DNA from 3 places in the Streptomyces sp. NBC_00223 genome. Region 1 is predicted to be linked to each of the others. Evidence: riboswitches for the same ligand, from Rfam matches in the RefSeq annotation. Region 1 holds a riboswitch; each other region holds the start of a gene.
What was found. A riboswitch is a leader RNA that binds a small molecule or an ion and turns the genes downstream of it on or off. The one in region 1 is predicted to bind cyclic di-AMP.
Positions count from the first base shown of each region.

Region 2: another riboswitch for cyclic di-AMP. It lies ahead of OHA30_RS33240 (C40 family peptidase); the one in region 1 lies ahead of OHA30_RS27805 (M23 family metallopeptidase).
Region 3: another riboswitch for cyclic di-AMP. It lies ahead of OHA30_RS22225 (C40 family peptidase); the one in region 1 lies ahead of OHA30_RS27805 (M23 family metallopeptidase).

Region 1 covers NZ_CP108109.1:6,510,536-6,514,738, forward strand. Annotated here, with positions in the region: gene OHA30_RS27795 (M16 family metallopeptidase) at 1-628, shown strand, start outside; gene OHA30_RS27800 (M16 family metallopeptidase) at 646-2,010, shown strand; cyclic di-AMP (ydaO/yuaA leader) riboswitch at 2,242-2,392, shown strand; gene OHA30_RS27805 (M23 family metallopeptidase) at 2,407-3,330, shown strand; gene OHA30_RS27810 (GntR family transcriptional regulator) at 3,651-4,203, shown strand, end outside.
Region 2 covers NZ_CP108109.1:7,822,349-7,826,551, forward strand. Annotated here, with positions in the region: gene OHA30_RS33235 (ABC transporter ATP-binding protein/permease) at 1-2,047, shown strand, start outside; gene OHA30_RS33240 (C40 family peptidase) at 2,106-2,597, opposite strand; cyclic di-AMP (ydaO/yuaA leader) riboswitch at 2,601-2,778, opposite strand; gene OHA30_RS33245 (hypothetical protein) at 3,187-3,504, opposite strand; gene OHA30_RS33250 (ATP-dependent Clp protease proteolytic subunit) at 3,511-4,146, opposite strand.
Region 3 covers NZ_CP108109.1:5,221,587-5,225,789, reverse strand. Annotated here, with positions in the region: gene pcrA (DNA helicase PcrA) at 1-712, opposite strand, end outside; gene OHA30_RS22230 (C40 family peptidase) at 981-2,093, shown strand; cyclic di-AMP (ydaO/yuaA leader) riboswitch at 2,270-2,424, shown strand; gene OHA30_RS22225 (C40 family peptidase) at 2,432-3,523, shown strand; gene OHA30_RS22220 (class I SAM-dependent methyltransferase) at 3,611-4,203, opposite strand, start outside.

The DNA of each region.
Region 1 (4,203 bases):
GATCGAGGAGGACGTGCCCTCGCGCGCCCTGATGGCCGCCTACCGGCTGCCCGAGGACGGCACCCGCGCGGGCGACGCCGCCGATCTGGCGCTGACGGTGCTGGGCGGCGGCGAGTCGTCCCGGCTGCACAACCGGCTGGTACGGCGGGACCGTACGGCGGTGGCCGCCGGGTTCGGGCTGCTGCGGCTGGCCGGGGCGCCCTCGCTCGGCTGGCTCGACGTCAAGGCGTCCAGCGGGGTCGAACTGTCCGCCATCGAGGAGGCGGTGGACGAGGAGCTGGCCCGGTTCGCCGAACACGGCCCGACGCCCGCCGAGATGGAGCGGGCCCAGGCCCAGCTGGAGCGGGAGTGGCTGGACCGGCTGTCGACCGTCGGCGGCCGGGCGGACGAACTGTGCCGGTTCGCCGTGCTCTTCGGCGACCCGCAGCTCGCCCTGACCGCCGTGCAGCGGGTGCTGGCCGTCACCGCGGAGGAGGTCCAGGCGGTGGCCGCGGCGCGGCTGCGGCCCGACAACCGCGCCGTGCTCGTCTACGAACCCACCGGCGGCGCGCAGTCCGGCGACGACGCCACCGAGCCGCAGGAAGACCAGGCCGCGATCGACCAGGACCAGGAAGAGGGCGAAGCGTGAGCGACACCGCCGCCGTCATGACGTTCCACCCGCAGCCGCAGGCCGGCGAGCCCAAGCCGTGGGCGTTTCCCGCGCCCGAGCGCGGCACCCTGGCCAACGGCCTGACGCTGCTGACCAGTCACCGTCCCGGCCGGCGGGTCGTGGCCGTCGAGGTGCTGCTCGCCGCGCCGCTGGACGCCGAGCCGGAGGGCCTCGACGGGGTCGGCACCATCATGGCCAGGGCGCTGTCCGAGGGCACCGACGAGCACACCGCCGAGGAGTTCGCGGCCGAGCTGGAGCGCTGCGGCGCCACCCTGGACGCGCACGCCGACCACCCCGGGGTCCGGGTCACCCTCGAAGTGCCCGCCTCCCGCCTGGACAAGGCCCTCGGGCTGCTCGCCGAGGCGCTGCGGGCCCCCGCCTTCCCCGACGACGAGATCAAGCGCCTGGTCGCCAACCGGCTCGACGAGATCCCGCACGAGCTGGCCAACCCCGCCCGCCGGGCCGCCATGGCGCTGTCCAAGGAGCTCTTCCCGGCCGAGCTGCGCTGTTCGCGGCCCCGCCAGGGCACCGAGGAGACCGTCCGCAGGATCGACTCGGCCGCGGTCCGCGCCTTCTACGAGGCCCATGTCCGGCCCGCGACCGCCACCGCCGTCGCGGTCGGCGACTTCACCGGCATCGACCTGCCGGCCCTGCTCGACAGCACCCTCGGCCGGTGGCGGGGCACCCCCGGCGAGGCCCGTCCGCGTCCGGCGATCACCGCGGACGACTCCGCGCGCGTGGTGATCGTCGACCGCCCGGGCTCGGTCCAGACGCAGCTGCTGATCGGCCGGACCGGCGCCGACCGGCACGACCCGGCGTGGGCCGCGCAGGTCCTGGGCACCTACTGCCTCGGCGGCACCCTCACCTCGCGTCTCGACCGGGTGCTGCGCGAGGAGAAGGGCTACACCTACGGAGTCCGGGCCTTCGCCCAGGTGCTGCTGTCGTCCGCGGACGGTACCGGCGCCGCGCTGCTGGCGATCAGCGGTTCGGTGGCCACCGAGGTCACCGGTCCCGCTCTCGCCGACCTCCGCCAGGTGATCCGCACCCTCGCCGAGGACGGGCTGACCGACGACGAGCGCGATGTCGCCGTGCAGAACCTCGTCGGGGTCGCGCCCCTGCGGTACGAGACGGCCGCCGCGGTGGCGGGCACGCTCACCGACCAGGTCGAGCAGCAGCTCCCGGACGACTACCAGGCCGAGCTCTACGCGCGGCTCGCGGCGACCGGCACGGTGGAGGCCACCGCCGCGGTGGTCAACGCCTTCCCGCTGGACCGCCTGGTGGTGATCCTCGTCGGAGACGCCTCGGCCATCGCGGACCCGGTACGTGAGCTGGGCATCGGACAGGTGACCGTCGTCAGCTGATCCGACCGTCGTACGTTCGCAGCCCGGAACCCCGGTCGCCCTCGTGGCGCCGGGGTTCCGGGCGTTTTGGTGCCGTGCGGGCGGTGCGGGGTGGTGTGGGCGCCGAAGGGTGATTGGTGCGCCTTGGTGTGGCGTCCACTACATATCAGCCGATCTGTTTGTCATACGCACGAGTGCCCGGTTAGCGTCAACGCCCGTCACCCGTCAGCACCAGCCGTGTCCTGCGGCCCCGGGTGCGCATCGCCGAGTCCCCGCACCCAGGGGAGCCGGGGACCCACGTGTCCTTGGGGTGAATCGGGACCCTCCGCCCAGCGGCGGTCCCGTAGGAGACCTTCCTGCTCCGAACCCGTCAGCTGACCCGGTAGGCGAGAAGGAAGGAAAGGAGCTCGCCTCCTCATGGCGTTCACCCCTCGACTGCCCGCGCCCAGCGGGAAGCACCGCCGTCCGCGCCGGGTCCGGGCCGGCGCCGCCGCCCTGGCCGGAGTGGCCGTACTCAGCGGGGCCGGGGCCTTCGGCGCCAACGCGATGGCCTCGCCCGGGCAGGCCGACCCCGCCCCCGCTCCGGTCCGCGACACCGCCTTCACCCGGGCCCCGGACGTCAGCGACTCGCTGGCGCACACCCTCGCCGCGCAGGCCGACGCCCAGCGCGAGGCCGCCGACGCCGCGCAGGCCAGGGCCGATCAGGCGCGCAAGGCCGCGCAGAAGGCTCAGGCGGAGGCCAAGGCGCAGGCCAGGGCCGAGGCCAGGGCGCGGGCGAAGGCGGCGGCCAAGGCGAAGGCCGCTGCCGCCGCGAAGGCCGCCGCCGAGACCAAGGCCCGCGCCGCGGCCGCGGCCAAGGCGGCGACGGCCGCCACACGTGACACGCTGACAGGCGCCAGCCGCTCCACCGCGCGTACCGCGCTCCCCGTGGACTCCGGCTACATGAAGCCGGTCGGGGACGCCGCGATCGGTACGGGTTACAAGGCGTCGGGTTCGCTGTGGTCGAGCGGTTCGCACACCGGTGTCGACTTCCTGGTGGGCTCGGGCACCCCGGTACACGCGGTCGCCGCGGGCACGGTGGTGTCGGCGGGCGCGGACGGCGCCTACGGCAACGACGTGATCATCAAGCACGCGGACGGCATGTACACGCTGTACGGGCATCTGACCCAGCCGCTGGTCTCGGCCGGCCAGACGGTCACGGAGGGTCAGGAGATCGGCGTCTCGGGCGCGACCGGCAACGTGACCGGACCGCATCTGCACTTCGAGGTCCGCACCACCCCGGACTACGGCTCCGACCTCGACCCCGTGGCCTACCTGGCCTCGCACGGCGTCACCATCTGACGCGTTCCCGCGTCGCGCCGCCGGTGGCGGCGCACCCCCGACCGAAGGCCCCGGTTCCTCCCGCCGGGGCCTTCGCGCGCGTCCGGAGGCATCCGAAGCGCGCGGAAGCACGAGGGGAGCGTCCGGAGCCGGGCAGTGGTGATCGCAAGCGCCGGCGGCCACCGGGCCGCCCGGACACCTTCCGCCCGCCTCCCCTCCCCGTCAGCCCCGGCCGGAAAGAGTACCGAATTCGGGGGCTGCTTTTCCATTCCCTCTTGTGCTGAAATAGAGTCGCGGCACAATACGGGGAAAGAACGGAGTCCTGCGATGCGGAATCGTACGTGAACGGGACGGACGGCACCGGCCGCCGTATCTCCGCCCAAGTGGTGTGCGCGGCGATCCGCGACGACATTGTCGGCGGTTTCTTCCCACCGGGCGGCCGGCTGACCGAGGAACTGCTCGCCCGGCGGTACGGGGTGTCCCGGGTGCCCGTGCGCGAGGCGCTGCGCACCCTGGAGTCCGAGGGCTTCGTCCGCACCCGCAGACACGCCGGCGCCTCGGTCGCCGAGCCGACCGAGCAGGAGGCGGCCGACCTGCTGGAGATCCGCGCGCTGCTGGAGCCGCTGGGCGCGGGCCGGGCGGCCCAGCGCCGTACCGACGCGCACCTGCGCGTGCTGCGCGGCCTGGTGCGGCTCGGCCAGGAGCGGGCCGGACAGGGGCAGCTGTCGGATCTGCCCTCGCTGAACGGCTGGTTCCACGAGACGCTGGCCCAGGCGTCGGGCAGTCCCACCCTGGCCGCGCTGCTCACCCAGCTGCGGCACAAGATCGCGTGGGTCTACGGCGACGACGGTTCGGCCCGGGCCGCGGAGTCCTGGGCGGAGCACGCGGCGATCG
Region 2 (4,203 bases), 1.3 Mb from region 1:
GTTCGTGGAGGTCACCACCGGTCTGGTGCGGCCCGGGGCGGGGCGCGTCACCGTCTGCGGGATCGACGCGCTGGCCGAACCGCGGGCCGCCCGCGCGCTGTTCGGCGTCGCGCCGCAGGAGCTCGCCCTCTACCCGACGGTCACCGTCCGCGAGCACCTGGGGCTGTTCGCCGGGCTCGCGGGGCTGCGGCGGGCCGCCGCAGCCCGCTCGGTCGAGGCGGTCGCGGAGGAGCTGGTGCTCGGGGACGTGCTGGACCGGCGGTGCGCGGTCCTCTCCGGCGGGCAGCGGCGCCGTACGCAGGCCGCCGCCGCGATGGTCGGCTCGCCGCGCGTGCTGCTGCTCGACGAGCCGACCGCGGGCGCGGACCCCGAGACCCGGCAGGCGCTGCTCGCGGCGGTACGGGCCCGCGCGGACGCGGGTGCGGCGGTCGTCTACACCACGCACTACCTGCCCGAACTCGTCGACCTGGACGCGACGTTGGCCGTGGCCAGGGCCGGACGCGTGGTCGCCCGCGGGGAGCGGGCGGCGCTCACGAGCGGGCTGCCCGGCGAGGTACGGGTCGCCCTCGACCCGGACCGGCCGCGGCCCGGGCTCCCCGCCGAGCTGGGTTCCCGTACCCGGGACGACGGGCAGGGCGGGCTGCGGATCGCCACCTTCGATCCGCCGGCCGACCTCGCGGCGCTCCTCACCGCCGGGTGCGCGCCCCTCGCGGTCGACGTCCGCCGCCCCGACCTCGACGACCTCTACGCGGCCCTCGCCACCTCGGCGCCCAAGGCCCTCGCCACCCCGCCGGGCACCGAGGCGGAGTTCGCCTCCGGCGGTTTCGTGGACGGCGGGCGGCAACCGGAGCCGGGCGCGGGTGTCCTCGCCGCCGGCCCGCCGGGGCCGGGCGCGGGCGGCCGGAAACCCGGCCCGGATGCTGTCGACGCGCGTATGTCCGTCGCCAATGTGCCCGGCGCCGCCGACGCCGCCGACGCGGCCGGGGCGGGTGGAGAGCCGGGCTGTTCCGGGATCCGGTCGCCGCGTGCCGAGGCGGGTCGCAACGGGGGTGTGCGCGTCTCGGATGGCGCCGGATCCCCGATCTCCGCGGCCGCTGCCACGCAGCGCCGTCCCGCCGTGACAGGCGTGGACCGGCACGCGGCCGTCTTCCTTCCGCCGGGCGGCGAGGAAGGGATTCGCCCTGGTGCCGACGCGGGGGCTGACTCCGCCGTCCGTGTGTCGGCCGCCGCCTCCGGGGTCACGTCGGCGGGTGAGCCCCGGCAACCGCGCGACCCGCGCGAGGGTGGCGGGGGCGCGCGGGGCGGGGTGGGGAGGGCCGGCGTGCTCGTGCGGCACAACGCCGCCGTGCTGCTGCACGAGCCCGGCCCGCTGATCGGCCGCCTCCTCATGCCCGTGATCCTGCTGCTCGCGATGCGGCCGCTCTACACGGCCGTCCAGGGGCCGTCGGGGACCGCGCTGGCCGTCGTCGGCTCGCTCGTGACGTTCTCGCTGCTCGCCCTGTCGATCGTGGGCTCGTCGATCCTGTCCGAGCGGGTCTGGCGCACCTGGGACCGGCTGCGCCAGACCCCCGTACGCGCGGGCGAGCTGCTGATCGGCAAGGCCCTGCCCGTGTTCGGCGTGCTCGCCGCCCAGCAGGTGTTCGTCCTCGGCTTCGGCGTGGTCGCCTTCGGAATGCGCGTGGCCGCGCCCGGCCTGCTCGTGGCCGCCTGCGTCGCCTGGATACTGGCGCTGCTGGGCATGGGCTCGGCCGCCGCCCTGCTCGTACGGAGCTACGGCCAGCTCATGGCCGCGTTCGACATCGGCGCCTTCTTCCTCACCACCCTCGGCGGTGTGCTCGTACCGCTGTCCACCCTCCCGGGCTGGATGCGCGCGGCCGCCCCGCTCTCACCCGGGTACTGGGCCGCCGACGCCCTGCGCGAGGCCGCCATGGGCCACGCGCCGCGTACGTACACGGACATCTGCGTGCTGCTGGCGATAGCGGCCGTCACGGGCACGATCGCCGTCCGGCGTGTCACCCGCGGCTGGGGCCGCGCGCTCGCCGTCTGACGGTCCGGGCCGGGCGCCCGACCAGGGCCCGGATCAGGCGCCCGGCCCGGACCCCGGCTCACCCGACCACCCGCCCGTACCAGACGCTGTTCGTCCAGATGCGTTCCAGCCGGACCGTGGTGCCGGTCTTGGGCGCGTGCCAGATGGTGCCGGCGCCGGCGTAGATGCCGACGTGGTAAACGGAGGAACCGGAGTGGAAGAAGACCAGGTCACCGACTCTTCGGGAGCCCACGGAGATGTGCTGCGTGCTGTTGTACTGCGCCGCCGCCGTACGCGGGAGGGACTTGCCCGCCGCCTTGAACGAGTACAGCGTCAGGCCCGAGCAGTCGAAGCGGTACGGCCCGGACGCCCCCCACTGATAGGGCGAACCCTTCTTCGAGGCCGCGATGCCGAGCGCCTCCGCGCCCAGTGACGCGGCCTCGGCCCGCTGGACGGTCTCCGGCAGCAGGGACGGTACGGTGACGGCCGCCGCGGTGAGCATGGAGGCGGCCCCGAGCCGGGTCAGCCGCGCGGACAGGTGAGGAGACGTGATGCGGTTGAGCGCGGTCATGCGCAACCCTTCGTCATCAGCCTGCGAAGGATGACCTGTCGGGTTCGGGCAGGCGAAGATGCCCGGCCGCGCACTGCGGCTTCACCCCAAGGGCCGGCCCGGACGCGTTCCGGGACCGACCCGTCGTGCTGGGTCCTCCGCTCCTGCCGCTGCACTCATGTCGACCTGGCATCCAACGCGTCGGCAGGACTGGGCATCCGCGCGGACCGCCCCGCCACGGCGGCGGGGGCTTGTCGTCAGCACGGATGGTTACCCACTCCACGCACTCGCGCGGTCACAGAAACGCGCGATGTGAGTCTCGTCACGCCTCCGCCGTCCGGGTGAGCGCCTGCGGCCCGCGCCCGCCGGCCGCCGTCGCCGTACGATCTGACCTGCGACGATCTCCGGGGCTCCCGGCCGGGCCCGGCCGCTGGCCGCAACTGTTCGACGGATTGCCGGAAGCGGCGGAATACGCCAATGGACTGAGCCGAGCCGACACCGGGTGGCGCAACCGGTGGCGCAGCGTCACGAATTCGGCGCCGCGACGGCACATGTCCGGCGGCTCACGCGTCCGCCGGTTCACGCGTCGGGGGTTCGCACCTCCGCGGCCTCACGCGTCCGGCGGCGCCGCGGGGTCGGGCGGCACAGCCACCTGACCGGTCCGCCGCTGCCCGTCGAGCACCCGCAGCGCGCGCCCGAGCGTGGCGTGGTGCATCTGGGTCTCACCGCGCAGATGCATCACGGTGAGCGCCTCCCGCAGTGCGACCGCCCGGCTCACCAGCGCCTGCGCGGCCCGCAGCGCGGCATAGGTGTCCGTGTTGCGGGACGGGTTGATCCGGCCGAGCAGGTCGACGACCTCCAGATAGGTGTCGATCAGCTCGCCCTCCGAGCGGGTCAGCGCCGGCAGCGGCGGCGGTTCCGGCACCACCGCGGGTCACCGCAGGCCGTACGCGGGGGTGTTGGCCTTGCGGCTGGTGGTCGTCCGGTCCACCAGGCCGTAGTCGACGGCCGCTTGCGCGTCGAGGACCTTGTCCCGCTCGATGTCGGCGCGGACCTGATCCAGTTCCCGGCCGGTGTGCCTGACCAGCAGCGTCTCCAACTGCTCGCGGGTGCGCAGCAGTTCATTGGCCTGGATCTCCAGGTCCGACACATCGCCCTGTACGGCCTCGCTCAGCGAGGGCTGGTGGATCAGAACACGCGCGCCCGGTGTGATCAACCGCTTGCCGGGCGAGCCCGCGGCCAGCAGCACCGCGGCGGCGGAGGCCGCCTGGCCGATGCAGACCGTCGCCACGTCGCAGGTGACGAACTGCATCGTGTCGTAGATCGCGGTCATCGCGGAGAAGGAGCCGCCGGGGGAGTTGATGTAGAGGTTGATGTCCTGCTCGGGCGCGGAGCTCTCCAGGTGGATGAGCTGGGCCATCACGTCGTTCGCCGACGTGTCGTCGATCTGCGTGCCCAGGAAGACGATCCGCTCCTGGAGCAGCTTGGAGTAGGGGTCCATCGTGCGGACGCCGTTGCTGCCGCGCTCGGTGAACTCGGGCAGGACGTAGCGGGCGGTGGGACGGAACACGGGTACGCACCTCCATCACTACAAAATGTACAGGACGTACATCTCGTTATGATGGGG
Region 3 (4,203 bases), 1.3 Mb from region 1:
CGGCGAGCTTCTTCTCGAAGGAGTTCTCCGCCTGGGCGGCGAAGGTCTCCTCGTCGATGAGTTCGTTCTTGAGGTTGGAGACCTTCGCGCTGAAGGACTTCGGCGGGAACTGCTTGGGGTCGAGGTCCAGGTCCCGGCAGACCAGCGCCATCAGCCGCTTGGAGTCGGCGGCGTCGTAGATCGAGAAGGACGAGGTGAAGCCCAGCACCTTGGACTCGCGGCGCAGGATGCGGACGCAGGCGCTGTGGAAGGTGGACACCCACATGGCCTTGGCGCGCGGGCCGACCAGCTCCTCGACGCGCTCCTTCATCTCGCCCGCGGCCTTGTTGGTGAAGGTGATCGCGAGGATCGCGCCGGGGTGCACCTGGCGGGCGCCGAGCAGATAGGCGATGCGGTGGGTGAGCACCCGGGTCTTGCCCGAGCCGGCCCCGGCGACGATGAGCAGCGGTCCGCCGGCGTGCTCGACGGCCGCGCGCTGCTGCTCGTTGAGCCCTTCGAGCAGTTGCGCGGGGTCGGTGGCCGGGCGCGGTGCGCCGTCCCGGTAGTACGCGTCGCGCTCGGGCGGCGGCCCGTCGAACCGGTCGCCGAAGAGGCTGTCCGGTACGTGCTCCGGCCCGCCGTCGTCCTCCGGCGGCGGGGGCGCGGAGTCGACCGGCCCATGGGCGGCGGAGTCGAGGCCGGCGAGGAAGTGTTCGTCAAAGAGGCTGCTCATCGCCTCCCGAGTCTAGGCGTCCCCACCGACAGTCCGGCCCGGTTCACCGAAGGACCCGGCGGAGGTGTCCGTACGGGCCCGCGGCGCCGCCCCGCGCCCGTCCCCTCGTAGCCCGTCCGCCACCCTCCGTCACAACTCTCCGCGATCGGCAAAAGATGACGAAAAGGTATCGGGCCTATCGGACATCGGCCTTTCCAGTGGTACCGGGCGTTGGCTACGGTTCCGCACCAACCGCATCCAGGCAGCGGCCGAGAGGAGTCCGCCCGCAATGGCGACACACCGTAAGGCCCGTACCGCGCTACTCAGCTCCCCCGGCCCGCGCGCGGCCGTGGGGCTCACCACAGCCGCCCTGGCCACCGTGACCCTGCTCACCGAGAGCGCGAACGCCGCGCCCGCCAAGCCCGCGCAGCCGTCGATATCCGAGGTGAAGGCGAAGGTCGACTCGCTGATGCACCAGGCCGAGGTCGCCACCGAGCACTACAACGGCGCCAAGGAGCAGACCGACCAGCAGAACACGAAGGTCAACAAGCTGCTGGCGCAGGCCGCGCGGAAGACACAGCAGCTGAACGACTCCCGGCGGTTGCTGGGCCAGTACGCGGCCGCGCAGTACCGGGCCGGCGGCGACGACTCGGCCGGGCGCTATCTGCTCGCCGCCGACCCGGAGAGCCTGGCCGACCAGGCCCATCTGACCGATGTGCTCGGCCGGCGGCAGAAGCAGGCCGTGGAGTCCTACCGGGTGCAGCAGGCCGCGGCCACTCAGCAGCGGATCGAGGCGGCGCAGAGCCTGGCGACCCTCACCACGCAGCAGGCCGGACTGCGGACGGCCAAGAAGGACGTACAGACCAAGCTGGGCGCGGCGCAGCACCTGCTCAACACGCTGACCGCGCAGGAGAAGGCGCGGCTGGCGGCGCTACAGGCCGAGCAGGAGGCCGAAGCGCGGGTGAAGGCGGCCGCGCTGGCGGCGAAGGAGAAGGCCGCGCGGCAGGCCGCGGCCGCCAGGGCCGAGGACGCCCCCGTGCCGGCCGCCAACTCCTCGGTCGCCGACCAGGCCATCGCCTTCGCGCGCAACCAGCTCGGGAAGCCGTATGTGTGGGGCGCGACCGGGCCGGACTCGTTCGACTGCTCGGGCCTTACCCAGGCGGCGTACAAGGCGGCCGGGATCGAGCTGCCGCGGACCACGTACGACCAGGTGGACGTCGGCACCCGGGTGTCGGAGTCGGACCTCCGGCCGGGCGATCTGATCTTCTTCTACAGCGACGTCAGCCATGTCGGGCTCTACATCGGCGACGGCCAGATGATCCACGCCCCGCACACCGGCACGGTGGTCAAAATCGCCCCGATCACCGAAATGCCGTTCTATGCGGCGGCGCGCCCGTATTGATCCCTTGAGGGCGATCGGAGCGCATTGGGCGGTAATGGGTAACGATGCCCCGCACAACCCGTAAGATCACAAAGCGATTTCGGTCACATTGCGATCTAAACTTCCCAAGCCTTGCGCCAGTTGACTACCGTAGCCCGCTAGGTGGCTCGTTCCCCGCCGGTGAAGGTGCCGGCAGCCAGCCGCCTCCGCCTAATCCGGCGACAGCCGGAACCGGGGACCCACCAGCAGTTTGGGGTGAATCGGGGCAGGCGCCGACAGGCGTCCGGCCCGTAGGGCTACCTTTCCGGCCCGAACCCGTCAGCTAACCCGGTCGGCGGCGCATGGAAGGAGTCGCCTCCTTGGCGTCGCACCGCAAGCCGCGCACCCACATACTCTCCTCGGCCGCTCCGCGTGCCGCCGTGGGTATCACCGCCGCGGCCCTCGCCTCGGTCACCCTGCTCAGCGAGAGCGCCACTGCCGCGCCGGCCAAGCCCTCGCAGCCCTCGATCTCCGAGGTGAAGCAGCAGGTCGACGACCTCAACGAGCAGGCCGAGATCGCGACACAGCACTACGACCAGGCCAAGGAGAAGACCGAGAAGCAGCGGGAGAAGGCCAACCAGCTGCTCACCCAGGTCGCCCAGAAGACCCAGAAGATGAACGAGACGCGGCGGGTGCTCGGCCAGTTCGCCGCCGCCCAGTACCGCGACGGCGGCCTGGACCAGACGACCCAGCTGCTGCTCTCCGACAACCCGGAGCAGTTCTTCCAGCAGTCGCACCTGATGGACCGGGTCTCCGCCACGCAGGAACAGGCGCTGGAGGACTTCAAGATCCAGCAGGAGCAGGCGTCCATCCAGCGTGCCCAGGCCACCGCGAGCCTGAACGAGCTGACCACCGCGCAGAACAAGCTCGCCACCGAGAAGAAGAACCTCCAGACCAAGCTGGCCGCCGCGCAGAAGCTGCTCAACAGCCTCAACGCCGAACAGCGCGCCAAGCTCGCCGCGATGCACCCGAAGGTGGCGCCGGTCTCGTCGTCGTCCTCTTCTTCCTCTTCTTCCTCCTCCTCGGCGTCGAACGCGAGCTACACCTACAACGGTCCCGCCTCCGGGCGCGCGGCGGCCGCGATCGCGTTCGCGATGGCCCAGCGCGGCAAGCCGTACCGCTCCACCGGCACGGGCCCGGACTCGTACGACTGCTCGGGTCTGACCCAGGCGGCCTACCACGCGGCGGGCATCACCATCGGGCGGACGACCTGGGACCAGGTCAAGGACGGCACGGCGGTCTCGCAGTCCGAACTGCGCCCAGGCGACCTGGTGTTCTTCTACTCCGGCATCAGCCATGTCGGCATCTACATCGGCAACGGCCAGATCGTGCACGCACCGCACACCGGGGCGGTCGTGGAGGTCGGGCAGATGAGCTGGATGCCGTTCGCGGCGGCGCGCCGGATCGCGTAAGGCGCCGCCTCCGGGCGCCGGGTCGCGTCACCGCCGCTCTCGACTGCCGAGCGCTCAGCGCAGCCGACGCTCTCGGCCGCCGAGCGCTCAGCGCAGCACCAGCAGGTCCATCCAGCTCGTCGCGGGCGCGTCCGGGTCGGCCGCCCGCAGCCGGGCCGTGCCGCGCGCGAACTCCTCGTCGCTCAGCGCCCGCAGCTTGGAGTCGGCGTCCCGGCGCAGCCGGTCCGCGTACTGCCCGAGGTTCGCGGCGCTCTCCTGCGGTACGGCGGCCAGGCTCACCCGGGTGAATCCGGCCGGCGCGAAGGCCGCGCAGACCTGCTCGACGCTCGCGTAGTCGGCGATGCCCCGGGCGGTCTCGGGGAAGAACCGCACCCGCAGGTCGTTGTCGGCCCGGCCGGGGAAGATGTTGCGGATCAGCACGGGGGCCTGCGGCCGGAGCGCCCTGCGCAGTTCGTGGGCCGCGGCCGTGAGGTCGCCGATGTGGTGCAGGACCGAGCCGAGCCAGGCCGCGTCCGCGCAGCCGTCGGCGACGGGCAGCGCCTCGGCGCGGCCGTCCAGCGCCTCGATGCCGGGCTCCGCCGGGATCAGGTCGCGCATCGCCGCCGCGGGCTCGACCGCGAGCACCCGGACGCCGAACCAGTCGCGCAGCGCCCCCGCGAACCCCCCGGTGCCCGCGCCGA